Regions from separate parts of the Gibbsiella quercinecans genome, predicted to be linked through region 1. Evidence: predicted binding sites of a transcription regulator. Region 1 holds the regulator's gene; each other region holds the start of a gene.
What was found. The regulator Fur, encoded in region 1, represses iron uptake genes when iron is present. The targets are predictions, from matches to a motif close to ATAATAATGAGAACNACTATCAA.
Positions count from the first base shown of each region.

Region 2: the regulator Fur is predicted to act here: its motif matches at 1,696-1,718, upstream of sodA (superoxide dismutase [Mn]).
Region 3: the regulator Fur is predicted to act here: its motif matches at 1,976-1,998, upstream of sufA (Fe-S cluster assembly scaffold SufA).
Region 4: the regulator Fur is predicted to act here: its motif matches at 2,528-2,550, upstream of exbB (tol-pal system-associated acyl-CoA thioesterase).

Region 1 is NZ_CP014136.1:1,226,648-1,230,839, forward strand. It holds gene ybfF (esterase) at 1-123, shown strand, start outside; gene ybfE (LexA regulated protein) at 376-663, shown strand; gene fldA (flavodoxin FldA) at 896-1,423, shown strand; gene fur (ferric iron uptake transcriptional regulator) at 1,754-2,200, shown strand; gene ACN28Q_RS05665 (beta-N-acetylhexosaminidase) at 2,296-4,192, opposite strand, start outside.
Region 2 is NZ_CP014136.1:2,451,848-2,456,039, forward strand. It holds gene ACN28Q_RS11330 (PTS sugar transporter subunit IIA) at 1-306, opposite strand, end outside; gene ACN28Q_RS11335 (LacI family DNA-binding transcriptional regulator) at 617-1,642, shown strand; gene sodA (superoxide dismutase [Mn]) at 1,797-2,420, shown strand; gene yiiM (6-hydroxyaminopurine reductase) at 2,598-3,269, shown strand; gene ACN28Q_RS11350 (class I SAM-dependent methyltransferase) at 3,361-4,134, shown strand.
Region 3 is NZ_CP014136.1:5,198,744-5,202,935, reverse strand. It holds gene sufB (Fe-S cluster assembly protein SufB) at 39-1,538, opposite strand; gene sufA (Fe-S cluster assembly scaffold SufA) at 1,553-1,924, opposite strand; gene ACN28Q_RS23635 (hypothetical protein) at 2,440-2,844, shown strand; gene menI (1,4-dihydroxy-2-naphthoyl-CoA hydrolase) at 2,881-3,294, opposite strand; gene ydiJ (D-2-hydroxyglutarate dehydrogenase YdiJ) at 3,294-4,192, opposite strand, start outside.
Region 4 is NZ_CP014136.1:3,404,823-3,409,014, reverse strand. It holds gene ACN28Q_RS15750 (shikimate 5-dehydrogenase) at 1-812, shown strand, start outside; gene exbD (TonB system transport protein ExbD) at 1,006-1,428, opposite strand; gene exbB (tol-pal system-associated acyl-CoA thioesterase) at 1,432-2,433, opposite strand; gene metC (cystathionine beta-lyase) at 2,875-4,065, shown strand.

The DNA of each region.
Region 1 (4,192 bases):
GAAATCACCCGCCAGTTTCCGCAGGCCCGTGCCTATGTCGTCGCCGGCAGCGGCCACTGGGTTCACGCCGAAAAACCACAGGCGGTATTAAGAGCAATTCATCGATTTATCGGCCCGGCCTGAGCCAATTGGCGAAAAAAAGCGCTAAAGATAAGCGCTTAGCGCGTTTGCGCCGCAGTTAAGCATTGTCGTTGCTCTACCTGCTGGGGTAATATGGCGCGCTGTAATTTTGCCGCCTAAGCTCCGCGTTTTAACCGGCGCCAGGCTGGGGGCGAATTTTGGGTTAGGGTTGATTGGCCCGACAAAATGTAAACCGAACCGTCCAAAGGCGCATAAGCGCTTTTTGATACAAACTCCCTTGCAGTTACCGCAACAATGGCTAAAGAACAAACGGATCGCACAACGCTGGATCTGTTCGCAGATGAACGCCGTCCGGGGCGCCCGAAAACTAACCCGCTTTCCCGCAATGAACAGCTTAGGATCAACAAGCGCAATCAGTTACGGCGCGATAAGGTTCGTGGCTTGCGGCGTGTGGAGCTGAAAATCAATGCGGACGCGGTAGACGCTCTGAACAAACTGGCGGACCAGCGCAACATCAGCCGCAGCGAACTCATTGAGCAAATGCTGTTGGCTAAACTGGCGGAAGAACAGCCAGAACACTGATCTTGCCGCCCTGGCGCGCGGCGCAGGCGTTAAGGACAACGCCGGATCGCTCCCGCTTTCTTCCCCATAGGCATCGCATAAATGCGATAAATCCTGCGGGTAAATTTCTGGCATGATAGGCGTTTACCGGTAAGAAACAGCGTGAAAATGGCGCACGGGATGCCCAGCGCTGCATCGCCATCGGCGTCTTATCGCGACACAACTTTATTGAATTGAAAGGGTTATACGCTATATGGCAACTGTAGGCATTTTCTTTGGCAGCGACACTGGTAATACCGAAAACATTGCCAAGATGATCCAAAAACAATTGGGCAAAGAAGTGGCTGAAGTTCACGACATTGCCAAAAGCAGCAAGGAAGATCTGGAAGCCTTCGACATCCTGCTGCTGGGTATTCCAACCTGGTACTACGGTGAAGCGCAGTGCGATTGGGATGACTTCTTCCCTACGCTCGAAGAGATCGACTTCAACGGTAAGCTGGTCGCGCTGTTCGGCTGCGGCGATCAGGAAGACTACGCAGAATACTTCTGCGATGCGATGGGCACCATCCGCGATATCATCGAACCACGCGGCGCCACCATCGTCGGCCACTGGCCAACCCAGGGCTACCATTTCGAAGCCTCAAAGGGTTTGGCGGATGACGATCATTTTATTGGCCTGGCCATTGATGAAGACCGCCAGCCGGAGTTGACCAACGAGCGTGTCGACGCCTGGGTCAAACAGATCAGCGAAGAATTGAATCTGGCTGAACTGGCCAACTAAACCTTGTGGGTGGCGGTTGAATAATGGCCTTGTAACGTGCATAGTAGCAATGTCAACAGGGTCATTATTGATATTATGAATTGAAGCAATAGAAGCTACGATTTTGTAACTTCTCACATCGTCACGGTAAACTGCGGCATCGGTTTATCCCATTCATCAAGACGTTGCATATGTAAAATGCAATAGTGCAAATATAGCGTTGTTAACAACCGGCGGTTTTCATTTAGCGCAACCGGTTCTATAATGTGACGCAATTATATCTTTGTGCCGACCGATGCCATAGGCGAGAACGCCTCAACTTGATTAGCATAGTAACAGGACTGAATCCGCATGACTGACAACAACACCGCATTGAAGAAGGCCGGCTTAAAAGTCACGCTTCCGCGACTCAAAATCCTGGAAGTGCTGCAGGATCCGGAATGCCACCACGTCAGTGCGGAAGATTTGTATAAGAAATTGATTGATATGGGCGAAGAAATTGGCCTGGCCACGGTGTACCGCGTGCTTAACCAGTTTGACGACGCCGGCATCGTCACCCGCCACAATTTTGAAGGCGGCAAATCCGTATTTGAATTGACTCAGCAACACCACCACGATCACCTGATTTGCCTGGACTGCGGCAAAGTGATCGAATTCCGCGACGAATTTATCGAAGCGCGCCAGCGTGATATTGCCAAAAGGCACGGTATCAAACTCACCAACCACAGCCTGTATCTGTATGGGCACTGTGAAACCGGTGATTGCCGTGAAGATGACTCGATACACAACGCAAAGTAACAGGTGCTTGCCCCTAGCGTAAAAAAACAGCCGTATATACGGCTGTTTTTTTATGGGCTGCGTATGCAGCCCGCGCGGCGCGCGAGCTGGCATAATTACCCTTGCACCGCTTCGCTGCGGCTAAAGCGCTTGCCATCTGGGCTGACGGCACGGATTTGCACCCCAGCGGAAACGTTCGGCCTGGCGCTGCCGTCATAGCGCCGCCACTGTTTGCCGCCGTCGGTGGAATATTCAATCCCCAGGCCCGGCAGTGAGATATTGGCCTCCAGTTTGCCATCAACGATGCGCGCGCCAGGCACCGGCAAGCGGTAGTGGATACCCCCCTTATCCAACTTGGCCAGTTCACGCTGCCCTAACAGATTGGCAAAGCGCAGCCAGTCTTTATCCAACGCCGCGCGATCGACAAACTGCGTTTCGTCACCTTTATATTCGCGCCCGGCCTGATAATCCAGTTCCCAGCCCGCACGGTGCCACGCACGCTCCGCCACCGAAATGACGCGCGGGAAAATCATATATTCCATCTGCTCGTCGGTACGCACGGTTTCGCTCCAGGACTGCGCCGACAGCCCATAGGCGCCTGGCCATGGCTTATCGCTCTTGGCGCTGAAGGCATCACCGTCGCGATCGCGCGAGGTTTCCGCATTCTGCGGCAGGTTGTCCGGCGCAAAGCTGAACATTTTCTGTTCATCGTTAAAGCGTGCCGCCCAATAGTAACCGCGTTCGTTGGGGTTAACTTCGTACGGGAAATCCATGTAGACATAATCCGGGTTGGAGATCGTCACCTCGTAGCCCTTGTTCGCCCAGTCGTTAGCGGTGTCGAAGCCGCCCCAGTACAGGGTATCCCAGAAATTAACGCCAACGCGCTTGGTGGCGAACGCCTTGGCGTTTTCCGCGTCTTTCAGGCCATCCTGCCAGGCCTGCATTTTTTCGATGCCGTGCGCGTTAACCCGTTTACTCACCTCAATAGCGAAATAGCTCGGCAGGTGCGCCATATCCTGTACTTTGCCTTGGGCGATCATCGCCTGGCAAACCTGCGATTTCGCCCAGGGTTTGTCCTCTTTGCTGAGATCGACCATGCCTTTGCCCGGCTCCGGATGGCGGATATCGGTATAGCCGGTGCCCAGGCGGATATTTTTTGCTTCATCACCGCCAAAATGCCAGGTGGTCAGCGGTTGGCCCGCCTCTTTATGCATCAGGGCAATCTCGCCAATCACCTTATCGGCAAAGCGCGTGGACGACGGCAGGCAAGGGTTCAGGTAGCTGTGGCGATCGTAAAACTGCACCGACGTGGTATTGGAGTCATCGGTGGGATCCAGCACGCGGTATTCACCAGCGGCCTGTTCCTTGCCTTCGGCGTGCAGCTTTTGGTAGCGGGCTTCCATCGCAACCACCGCCGCACGGGCGTGCGCCGGCATGTCAATTTCCGGGATCACTTCAATCTGGCGTGCCTGGGCGTATTTTACGATGTCGATATAGTCGCTGCGGGTGAAAAAACCGGAACCGTTATTATCGCTGTCCGGCCCGGAGCCCAACTGGGGCAACAGGCACGTTGTTTCTGTCAGATCGTGGCAGCGCTTGCCACCCACCTCGGTTAACTCCGGCAGGCCGGGAATTTCAATGCGCCAGCCTTCGTCGTCGCTCAGGTGAAAGTGGAATTTATTCAGCTTATAGGCCGCCATCTGGTCCAATAAGCGCAGAACCGCGTCTTTGGTGTGGAAATTGCGCCCCACGTCCAGGAACACGCCACGGTATTGAAAACGCGGCGCATCGCGGGCCGTCAGCACGGCGATTTTTTTGTCGCCATCGGCAGGCAGCAGTGAAAGAACAGACTGCAAACCATAAAATACGCCCGCTTCATCAATGCCGGTAATCTGCGCGGATTTTTCACCCATCGCCAGCGTATAAGCTCCCGGCACTGCCTCGGCGCCGCTGAAAGCGTGCGGATCAATCGCGGTTGTGATCGGATACCCGCCCGCACGTTGGGGGATGCCA
Region 2 (4,192 bases), 1.2 Mb from region 1:
CATGATCACCACGTACACCGGATCGTTTTCCCCGGCATCAAAATTAACGCCGTTTTTGATATGCAGCAGCGACAGGCCATTTTCATGCGCGCCCTGTTCAGGGCGGGCATGCGGCATTGCCAGGCCAGGCGCCAGCACATAGAAAGGGCCGATTTCAGCGTGCGCGGTAAAAATCGCCTCGAGATACGCGGGCGTAATGGCGCCCCGCGCCAGCAGCGGTGCGGCGGCCTTGCGTACCGCATCCTGCCAGTCGATAACCTCGTCCACGATGTTAATAGCGTCGGCGGTGAGCCACTGAGTAAGCATGCTAATTTCCCGTCGGTTGGTGAATGATCTGCATTCTGGTGATTTAGTGAACGCCATTCTGTGATACTAGTCGCAAAAGTTAGCGGTAACATGGTTATTGTTAAAAAATGAGTTACCGCTAACATTTTTTGCATTTGCGGTTGCGTGGTTTGCATCGCGGCAATTTACATCGCGGCAATAGGTTGGCATGTTCTGAATTGCAGGGCGGGTTTGTTCAATGGCCAAAAGTGTGGTTTTTAACATAGCGCGCGGACGCATTTGGTCTTAAGCTGCGTCCAGTTAAAAACGGACAGTCAGTCAGGAGAACGCCATGGCAGAAAAACGACGGCGCAATACCGGCAAAAGTACCCTCGCCGATGTCGCCCGTTTAGTGGGTGTCAGTACGATGACCGCATCGCGCGCGCTGCGCGTGCCGGAAAAAGTCTCTCCTGAAATCCGCGAAAAGATCGATGCGGCGGTGATTGAGCTGGGATATGTGCCGAACGTGCAGGCACGCAATCTGGCTTCGGCCTCATCGAGCCTGATTACCATGGTGGTGCCCTCTTTCGCCACGCCGGGCTGTGCGGTGGTGTCGGAAGCCTTGCAGGGCGTGCTGCGCCCGCAGGGCTATAACATGATGCTGGCGGAAGCCAACCATTCGGCGTCTGAAGAGAAAGACCTGATCGAAATGTTGCTCTCTTACAACCCGGCGGCGATGGTGCATTTTAATTTCGATAACGCCACCGACGCGCACCGTCTGCTGAGCAACTCCGGTTTACCGGTGATGGACATTGGCGGCGTGCGCCACGATGCCCCCGGCATCAGCATCGGCGTCGATTACGCCAAAGCTATTCGCCAGTTGGTGCAAAAGCTGGTTGAAAACGGCTATCGCAATCTCGGCCTGCTCTGTACCCAAACCAACAGCACCATTTTCAGGCAATTGCTTAATGGCTGGCACAGCGGCATGTTGGCGATGAATCAGGCGCCGCATCGCGTAGTCACCTCACCGCAGCAGCCGACTTTCGCCACCGGGCATGGATTGCTGGCGGAGATCCGCCTGACGTGGCCTGAACTGGATGTGCTGATTTGCACCGCTGAAGAGGTCGCCTGCGGCGCAATCATGGCCTGCCACGCCGCAGGCATCGCCATTCCCAGCCAGTTGGCGATTGCCAGCATCGGCGGCGGCCATCTCTCTGCGGTTTGCTCCCCGCCGCTGACCACCGTCGCGCTGCCGTATGAAGAGATGGGACGGGTGGCCGGCAAGCGCCTGCTTGCCGCGTTAAATGGCGACGAACCAGCGGCATTCAATGAGCTGCCGGCAACGCTTAAAATGCGCGCCAGCACCGGCAAGGTATAAAAACAACGGGTTGCTTTTGCCAGATTGCACAAATCCTTATACTTAATAGGGCATTGATAATCATTTTCAATACCAATTAATTAACTATAATGATCCGACTGCTTACGCGGTGCTCACATATTGCGCCGCCCAAAAACCACTGGAGATGATGATCATGAGTTATTCACTGCCATCCCTGCCTTACGCCTATGACGCACTGGAACCGCACTTCGACAAGCAGACGATGGAAATCCATCACACCAAACACCACCAAACCTACGTCAACAATGCCAATGCGGCGCTGGAAAGCCTGCCGGAACTGGCCAAACTGTCTGTTGAAGAGCTGATCGCTAACCTGGATAAAGTCCCGGCCGACAAAAAAATCGCGCTGCGCAACAACGCCGGCGGCCACGCCAACCACAGTCTGTTCTGGAAAGGGTTGAAAACCGGCACCACGCTGTCTGGCGATCTGAAAGCCGCCATCGAACGCGATTTCGGCAGCGTAGAAAAATTCCAGGAAGACTTTGAGAAAGCCGCCGCCACCCGTTTCGGCTCCGGCTGGGCCTGGCTGGTGCTGAAAGACGGCAAACTGGCTGTGGTTTCCACCGCCAACCAGGACAGCCCGCTGATGGGCGAAGCCATTTCCGGCGTTTCCGGCTTCCCGATTATCGGCCTGGACGTGTGGGAACATGCTTACTACCTGAAATATCAGAATAAACGCCCTGACTACATCAAGGCCTTCTGGAACGTCGTGAACTGGGACGAAGCCGCCAAACGCTTCGCCGACGCCGCGAAATAAGCGCACGCTCACCAGCCACGCTAACCGTTTCCCCGCCGGGGGAGCGGTTTTTTTTTGCCCCGATTCCGCGCCGCTGCCCCGCTTTCGTTTTCCCTCTCACGGCCGCACCGCTTTATCCTGTCCCTGGCCGGCAACTCACGCTATCCTGAAACCTGACGTGACAGTAAGGAGGCTCACATGCACCACCCCGACGTTTATATTGGCGGCATTCAACATTACGAGGGCGGGCGCCCGAGCGCGATCGCCAAGCGCCAGGTGGACGGTGCCGTTCAGCTCACCCCGCAGGGGCTGGCAGGCGATGAGCAGGCGGAAACCCGCCACCATGGCGGGCCGGACCGCGCGCTGTGCCACTATCCGCGCGAACACTACAACCACTGGCGCGCACAGTTTCCGGTGCAGGCCGAGCAGTTCTGCGCGCCCGCCTTCGGCGAGAATATCTCCACCCTCGGCCTGACCGAGCACAACGTATTTATCGGCGATATCTTCCACTGGGGCGAGGCGTTGATTCAGGTCACTCAGCCGCGTTCCCCCTGCTTTAAACTCAATTTCCATTGCGATATCGACGATATTTCGCTATTGATGCAGCAAAGTGGCCGCTGCGGCTGGCTGTACCGGGTGATCGCCAGCGGTGAAGTGAGCGGCGATCGCCCGTTAACGCTGGCGGCGCGCAACAGCGAAATCTCGGTGGCGGAGGCCATCAGCATCGCCTGGCATATGCCGTTCGACGAAGAACAATACCACCGCCTGCTGGCGGCTGCTGGGCTGTCCGCCACCTGGAGCAAAACCATGCTGGCGCGCATCACCACCGGCAAGATCGAAGATTTCAACCGGCGCCTGTTCGGCCACTAACGGATAGACACAGCGCGCAAGGGTCAGGGATGGGCCACATAACACGCTGGCACCCCAGCAACGTGAGAGATTAAACAGATAGGCAAAGACCATGACACAACTCATCCATCCTGCCGCAGCCGAAGGTTATCAGGCCAATGCGGAATACTACGTTAAAGGCCGCCCGGATTATCCACCAGAAGTCAGCGCATGGCTGCGCGAAGCTGTCGGCCTGCAGCCGGGGAAAACCGCGATCGATCTCGGCGCGGGCACCGGCAAATTCACCGCCCGCCTGCTGGAAACCGGGGCGCAGGTGATCGCCGTCGAGCCGGTGTTGCAGATGCGTGAAAAGCTGGCCGCCGCGCTGCCGCAGGTAAAGACCCTGGCGGGAACCGCCGAAGCCATCCCGCTGCCGGACGAATCCGTCGACGCCGTGGTGTGCGCACAGTCCTTCCACTGGTTTGCCACCCCGGCGGCGCTGGCGGAAATCCGCCGCGTTCTGAAGCCAGGCGGCAAACTCGGGCTGATTTGGAATATGCGCGACGCGCGCGTGAACTGGGTGCGCAAACTCAACCAGATTGTCGATCGCTACGAAGGGGACGTGCCGCGTTTCTATTCCGGCGCGTGGCGCAGTCTGTTCCCGGTGAAGCATTTTGATAGCCTGCGGGAGCAAGGGTTTATGTTCGGCCACAGAGGCGCCACCGAAGACGTGATTTACAACCGGGTGCGCTCAACCAGCTTTATCGCCGCCCTGCCGCAGGCGCAGCAGGAACAGGTGATCGCACAGTTGCGTGAGCTGGTGGCGGCGGAAGAAGAACTGCGCGGCAAGGAAACCGTAACGGTGCCTTACCAAACCCAGGCGTTCGTCACTACCAAGCTGGAATAAAAACTGCGCCGGGCGCGGGGAGTGATGCAGTGCCTATGTGTAGCCCCCGCTCAGGGCG
Region 3 (4,192 bases), 1.6 Mb from region 1:
CTCTGGCACGTGCAACTCAATAAACGCGCGATGCTGGGTTAACCCACGCTGTGTTCCAGACTGATCGCCAGTAATTTTTGCGCCTCGACGGCAAATTCCAACGGCAGCTCGGAGAATACGTCTTTACAGAAGCCGTTGACGATCATTGAGATCGCATCGTCTTCGCTGATGCCGCGCTGCAGACAGTAAAACAGTTGATCGTCGCCGATTTTCGAGGTGGTGGCCTCGTGCTCCAGTTGCGCGCTGTTGTTGCGCACCTCCACATACGGGAAGGTATGCGCGCCGCTGTCCGGCCCGATCAGCATCGAGTCGCACTGGGTGAAATTGCGCGCGTTTTCCGCGCCCGGCAGGATTTTTACCAGCCCGCGATAGGTATTTTCACTGTGCCCGGCGGAAATCCCCTTCGCAATGATGGTGGACTTGGTATTTTTGCCGATGTGGATCATCTTGGTGCCGGTATCCGCCTGCTGATGGCCGCTGGTTAGGGCCACAGAGAAGAACTCGCCGATCGAGTTATCCCCCTGAAGGATCACGCTGGGGTACTTCCAGGTGATGGCCGAACCGGTTTCCGACTGGGTCCAGGACATCTTCGAGTTCGCCCCTTCGCACAGCGCGCGTTTGGTCACGAAGTTGAGGATCCCGCCTTTGCTTTCGCCGCCGGAGAACCAGTTTTGCACGGTGGAGTATTTCACTTCGGCATCTTTATGCAGAATAACTTCAACCACCGCCGCGTGCAGTTGGTAGCTGTCGCGTACCGGCGCAGAACAGCCTTCAATGTAGCTGACGTAGCTGCCTTCATCGGCGATCAGGATGGTGCGTTCGAACTGGCCGGTCTTCGCCGCGTTGATGCGGAAATAGGTGGACAGTTCCATCGGGCAGCGTACCCCTTTCGGCACGTAGACGAAAGTGCCGTCCGAGGCCACCGCCGCGTTGAGCGCGGCAAAAAAGTTATCGTTGTGCGGTACCACGCGGCCCAGGTATTTGCGCACCAGATCCGGGTGCTCCTGGATCGCTTCGCCGAACGAGCAGAAAATCACCCCGCTTTCCGCCAGCTTTTCGCGGTAGGTGGTGGCAACGGAAACCGAGTCGAAGATCGCATCCACCGCCACTTCGCTGCCTTCACGTACCGGCACGCCCAGTTGGTTGAACGCGTTTTCCACTTCCTGCGTCAGATAGCTGTTTTCCGCCATTGCCGCGCCGGTTTGCTGCTCGGCGCCCGGTTGCGAACCGCAGGCATCGTCACAACTGCCGCACGAAGGCGCCGAGAAATAGCTGTAATCCTGATAGTCGAGCTTATCGTAGTGCGCCTTAAGCCAGTGCGGCTCTTCCATTTGCAACCATGCACGGTACGCCTCCAGGCGGAATTCCAGCATCCACTCCGGTTCATTACGTTTGGCCGAGATCGCCCGCACCACATCTTCGTTGATGCCATTGGCCAGTTCATCGGTTGCCAACTGGGTGAAGAACCCTTCTTTGTAACGCCCGTCACCGACCCAAGCCTGTACATCGTTAGGAAGGTCTACATTGCTTCGTGTCATGTTAGTTACATCGCTTAAACGCCAAAGCTTTCGCCACACCCGCAGGAATGTTGCGCTTTGGGATTATTAAATTTGAATATCTGATTCAGCCCTTCACGGACAAAATCCACCGTGGTGCCATCGATAAACGGCATTGCTTTCAGCGGCACGTAGAGTTTCGCGCCGTCACGTTCAAACAAGAGGTCGTCTTCCGCCGGAGCTTGGGTCAAATCCAGCACGTAGCCGAATCCGGCGCAGCCAGATTGTTTCACGCTCAACTGCAGCCCTTTCACCTGCGGATCCTGCTGCATGAGTTTGCTGATTTGCTTTGCCGCGCTGTCGCTCAGTGCAATGCCCTGCCAGACATTTTCATCTAGCGAAAACGTGCCAACACTTTCCGTTTGCATATGGCCTACCTCTTACCTTGTTTTTTATCATGCCAATCTGGCTTACTTACTATGTTAGTGATAACAATAATCACTTCAACCGTTTGTTTTACAGGGGTATGCGACAAAAAATGCGCTTTTTAACGTTGGCCGGCAATAAAACAGCCCGGCAACCGCGTGGCCCGCGATGAAACCATCGCCAGGGCGCGTTTTCATCCCCATGACTTTCAAGCACTATTCCCCATTCATCGCCGCGTTATCCGCAGGCGATAAACCGGATACCCCCTTGCGGGCAGATAATACTGAACATTCATAGAAAATACCTATTTCTGTGTTCGGGCGCGATAATATCCTTATTTATCTTGTGGTAATAACGCGCCTTATCTGTATTAAGTTTAGTCGTTAGCCAATAAATTGGGTCGCTAACGCAAAAATACAGCCCTATTTGCGGAAAATATTATTGCCAGGGAATTGATCGTTATCGCGCCAGCAAATATGATAATGATTATCATTTAACTGCATTAAGCGTGGGGCCAATGACTATTTCAATAAATGCGTGGCTGCTGAACAAGATTGATCAATACAAATTCAGCGTGCGTGACGCCACGATCGATTTCTACATGGCGGAAGCCGCACTGAAGCGGCCGGGATGCGATATCGAACACCTCAAGCGCTACAATAGCGTCAGCCTGAACATGGCCAATCTGTGCCAGGAAAACGGCGATGACGAAAGCTATCTGCACGCGCTGAGTAAATTACATAACCGCTTGATTATAGAGATCAATAACCCGGATCGCTGCCAGCTGTTCCGCGTACAGAGCTACCACTTTGCCCGCCATACCCTGCAGCTGATTTGCCATCAGTACGCCATGGAAGGCACCTGGGACAAAGCCAACGCCTTTCAGAAGGACTTCGTTAAACGGGTGCCGTTTCAGCTGTAGCCCCCGTTATGCGCCACGCCGGCGTGGGCTTGGCGCTTAGCCCAACACCGCCGTCGTCAGGCGGGAGGTACAACACAGGCGATCGCGCTTGTCGAAAATCTCGATTTGCCAAACCTGGTGGCGGCGGCCAACGTGCAGCGCGCGGCACACGCCACGCACCTGCCCGTCAAACACGGCGCGAATATGGTTGGCATTGATTTCCAACCCTACCACCTGTTGATCCCCTTCGGTGCACAGATAGCCGGCGATGGAACCCATCGATTCGGCCAGCACCACGGAAGCCCCGCCGTGCAGCAGGCCAAAGGGCTGAGTGGTCCGGCTATCGACCGGCATGGTGGCCTCCAGCGTGTCCGGCCCCAGTTTGGTAAACTCAATGCCCACGTGGGCGACCATGCAACCTTCGCCGGTTTTGTTCAACTGCTCCAGCGTTGTCTGACGTTTCCATAGCATTACGCGATCATCTCCAACAGTGCCTGTAATGGGTGGCGCACTCCGTTTCCTTCAATGCGTTTCACCTGGCTGCGGCAGGAATAGCCGGTGGCCAGACAGCGCTGGCGTGGCAAACGCTGCATCGCCTGATGCCAGGATAGCTCATAGATACCGAGTGAATTCTGCAAATTTTTGCTTTCGTGCCCGTAGGTGCCGGCCATGCCACAGCAGCCTACGTTAATGTTCTCCAGGCGGGCGCCAAAGCGGGCGAAAATCGCGATCCACTGTTGGGTGCTGGTTGGCAGCGCGGTGCTTTCCGTACAGTGGCCGAACAGGTACCACGACTCACCGCCAAGCGGCTGTTCGGCACGCTCGGCCAACACCGGCTGTAGCCATTCGTGCACCAACTGCACCTTGAAATCCCCACGCGCGTCGCCAAGGATTTCCCGGTACTCATCGCGGTAGCACAGCACCAGCGCCGGATCGACCCCGACCATCGGCACGCCCAGCTTCGCCACACGGTTGAGGAAATCGGCCGTTTTGCGCGCGGTCTTGGCAAAGCGCACCAGGAAACCTTTAATATGCTGCGCCTTGCCGTTCGGCGAAAACGGCAACATTACCGGCCGGTAGCCCAGTTTTTCCACCAGCCGAACAAAGTCGGCGACCACGTTGGCATCGTAATAGCTGGTAAACGGATCCTGCACCACCAGCACGTAATCCTGGCGCTGGCGTTCATCCAATGCTTCAAGCTGCTCGAGCGTGACCGCCGTGGCGCTGTGGCCGGAAAGCTGCTGGCGCAGCGTAGGGCTTGAGAGCATCGGCAGGTCAATCATCCCCAGCGTGCTGCGGCTCAGTTCCCGCACCCACGGTTGCCGAAACATAAAGTTGAACGCCTTCGGCGCCCTGGCCATCAGCGGCG
Region 4 (4,192 bases), 2.2 Mb from region 1:
GTGAAATCAATAAAGACACCCAACTGTGCATGTCGCTGTCCGGCCGCCCCGGCAACTTCGGCACCCGCTTTCATAACTACCTGTATCAGGAACTGGGGCTGAACTTCATTTACAAGGCATTCACCACCCAGGATATTCAGGCCGCGGTGGGGGGCGTCAGGGCGTTGGGGATCCGCGGCTGCGCGATCTCCATGCCGTTCAAGGAGAGCTGCATCCCGTTCCTGGACGAACTCGATCCTTCGGCCAAAGCCATAGACTCGGTGAATACCATCGTCAATGACGCGGGATATCTGCGCGCCTACAACACCGACTATATCGCGATAGCCAAACTGCTGGCGCAATACCAGGTGCCGCCGACCACCCGCTTTGCCCTGCGCGGCAGCGGCGGCATGGCGAAAGCGGTGACGGCAGCATTGCGCGATGCCGGGTTCGCCGACGGCCATATCATCGCCCGTAATGAAGCCGCCGGCAAAGCGCTGGCGGCGCAGTACGGCTACTCATGGCAGCCCGAATTGGGGGATCTGCAAGCGGCGATGGTGATCAACGTCACGCCGATCGGCATGGCAGGCGGCGCGGAAACGGATCAATTGGCGTTTCCGCCTGCCGCTATCGATGCCGCCAGCATCGTCTTTGACGTGGTTGCATTGCCGGCGGAAACGCCGTTAATTCGCTACGGGCGGGAAAAAGGCAAACAGGTGATTACCGGCGCCGAGGTGATAGCGCTGCAGGCGCTGGAACAGTTTGTGTTGTACACCGGGGTACGGCCAACCGATGCGCAGGTGGCGCAGGCCGCCGCACATGCCCGCGGCTAGGCCACAATAAAAAAGCCAGCCAGGGAAACTGGCTGGCTTGATAGCCGCGGCGGCACCCTACCGCGATACCCTTCATACTTCAAGTTGCAGGTGTGTTGGCTTTCCTCGCTCACCCCAGTCACTTACTTATGTAAGCTCCTGGGGATTCGCTGCGTTGCCGCCTTCCTGCAACTCGAATTATTTTGGGTAGATACTATTTGCTGACGCTCTCCATCCCCACCAGCCCAACTTTCAGATAGCCCGCGCGACGTAAGGTATCCATTACGCGCATCAGGGTTTCATAGTTCACGCTCTTGTCAGCCTGGAAGAAAATGGTGGTTTCTTTATCGAAATTGGTCTGTTGCTCCAGCACGGAAACCAACTGTTCATAGGTGACCGTCTGCTCGCCGATGTACAGTTGCCCATCGGCTTTTACCGACAGGAATACCGGCTTTTCTGGGCGCGGCTGCGGCTTGGCGGAAGACGCAGGCAGATCAACACGGACATCCACCGTCGCCAGCGGCGCTGCGACCATAAAGATAATCAGCAGCACCAGCATAACGTCGATAAACGGCGTGACGTTGATGTCATGCATTTCACCCGCGTCGTCGATATCTTCATTCAAGTGCATCGCCATAACTCAACCCACCCGCAGTTGATGTGCGTGCTGAGAGCGCTTTGCTTCTGCCGTGGCCTCCAGATCCAGATCGCGGCTGAGCAACAGCAGCACCTGCGCCGCCACATCGCCAACCTGGGCACGGTGGCCGCCAATCACACGGGCAAAAATGTTGTAAATCACCACCGCCGGGATAGCCGCCACCAGGCCCAGAGCGGTAGCCAACAGCGCTTCGGCGATCCCCGGCGCCACAACCGCCAGGTTGGTGGTTTGCGAATGGGCGATGCCGATAAAGCTGTTCATGATGCCCCACACGGTGCCGAACAGGCCGACAAACGGCGAGATCGCGCCGATGGTGGCCAGGAAGCCGTTGCCGCGGCCCAGATGCCGGCCATAGGCCGCCACTTTGCGCTCCAGGCGGAACCCGGTGCGATCTTTAATCCCGCCGTTATCGTTAGAATCGGCAGACAGCTCCAGTTCGTTTTTCGCGTCGTTCAGCAGGGCGGCGCTGATGCTTTCCGCCGAGAATTGCTGCGCCAGTTCAGCAGCCTCATCCAGGGAACGCGCTTCGGCCAGCGCCTGCTGCTCGCGGCGTAAACGGCGTTTGGCGCGGAACAGTTCGCTGCCTTTGGCAAACAGAATGGTCCAGGTCACGATAGAGGCCAACACCAAGCCAATCATCACCGTTTTCACCACGGCATCGGCGTGCTCATACATGCCCCAGACCGACAGATCGGTGCTTAGCATTTCAGCCGGCGCATTGGCCGGTTGCTGCGGCGTCACCGGCGCCGCTGCTGCGGGCGCAGTAACCGGCGGTGCTGCATTTTCAGGCGCGGAGGGCGCGGGCGTTGCCGCCGGCGCAGCGCTTTCTGCAATGCCCGGTGCCGTTGCCGGCGCAGCATGCACATAGCCTGCCAGCCCCATCATTAACACCATCGGCGCAATGACACTGCGCCCGATTGCATCCCATACTCCCCGGCCAGTACCGTGAGATCCTTGATTCATCGCTTTGCCAGCCGTTTTCACGCTGCGCCTCCACCCATTACCGAAAATTAGAGAATGTACCGAATAAAAAACCAGAGAATAAATCAGCCTGCGATCATATCAAACCGACCGTGAATTGATAGTAGTTATCATTATTATTTGCGCAATAATGCATCTGTGGAAAAAAAATGATGCTTCCACAATAAAAGCAGGGAAATACATCCCCTTACCATGCAACATCAGCGCCTAAAAAGGTTAACAAAAAACCGCTATAACGGCGCCGACGCTTCACATTCCCGCAGGCTAACGGGCCACATCTTGCAGCTTGAAACAGCATGATGCTGCGCTACTGTGCCCCAGCGTAGCAGATTATAGCCACTTGCCACCATAGCAGTTAAAACGTCTGGATGGCTATTCTTGACCATGTTAACGTAAAGGCCATCAACATGACCAGCAGTGAAGCGTAACCAAGGTGAGCCACAGATGAAATCAGAACATATCGAAACCGCACTGATCGGCGCAGGCCGTACAAAACGCTATACCCAGGGCGCCGTTAACCCGGTGACGCAACGCGCCTCTTCACTGGTGTTCGATTCCGTGGCCGCCAAAAAGCACGCCACCGCCAACCGTGCGAAGGGCGAGCTGTTTTACGGCCGCCGCGGCACGCTCACCCATTTTGCCTTTCAGGAGGCAATGACCGAACTGGAAGGCGGCGCCGGCTGCGCACTTTACCCCTGCGGGGCGGCCGCGGTATCCAACGCCATTTTATCATTCGTCAGCGCCGGCGACCATGTACTGGTCACGGGCTCGGCGTATGAGCCTACGCAGGATTTTTGCACCCATATTCTCGGGCGCATGAACGTCAGCACCACCTATTTTGATCCGCTGATTGGCGCCGCCATCGGCGATCTGGTGCAGCCCAATACCCGGGTGGTGTTTCTGGAATCCCCCGGTTCCATCACCATGGAAGTCCAGGATATCCCGGCCATCGTGCAAGCGGTGCGGGCGGTTAACCCCGAAGTCGTCATCATGATCGACAATACCTGGGCTGCCGGCGTGCTGTTCAAGGCGCTGGAGTTCGATATTGATATCTCCATCCAGGCGGGCACCAAATACATTATCGGCCATTCCGACTATATGCTCGGCACCGCCGTTGCCAACGCTCGCTGTTGGGATCAACTGCGTGAATACTCCTACCTGATGGGCCAAATGGTGGATGCCGATACCGCCTACATGGCCAGCCGCGGCCTGCGCACCTTGGGCGTGCGCCTTAAGCAGCACCAGCAAAGCAGCATCGCGGTGGCGCAGTGGTTGGCGGCACGGCCGGAAGTGGCGCGAATGAACCACCCGGCGCTGCCCGGCAGCAAAGGGCATGAATTTTACCAGCGTGATTTCAGCGGCTGCAGCGGGCTGTTCTCCTTTGTGCTCAAGCAGCGCCTAAGCGACCAGCAGCTTGCCGACTATCTTGATAATTTCCGCCATTTCACCATGGCCTATTCCTGGGGTGGCTTTGAATCGCTGATCCTGGCCAACCAGCCGGAAGAACTGGCGGCTATCCGCCCGGCAGGCGGCATCGACTTCAGCGGTACCCTGGTGCGGTTGCATATCGGCCTGGAAAACATCGAAGATCTGATTGACGATCTGGCGGCCGGCTTCGAACGGATCAACCACTAAGCGGCAACCTCAACGATTTGTGCAGTAATTTTGTTTCCTGATACATATTTCTGCACGTCGTTTAATGTTCGCAACCGCGAATAGCGTTACACTGTGGGCAGTTTTGTTAATCGCGATACCCATAGTG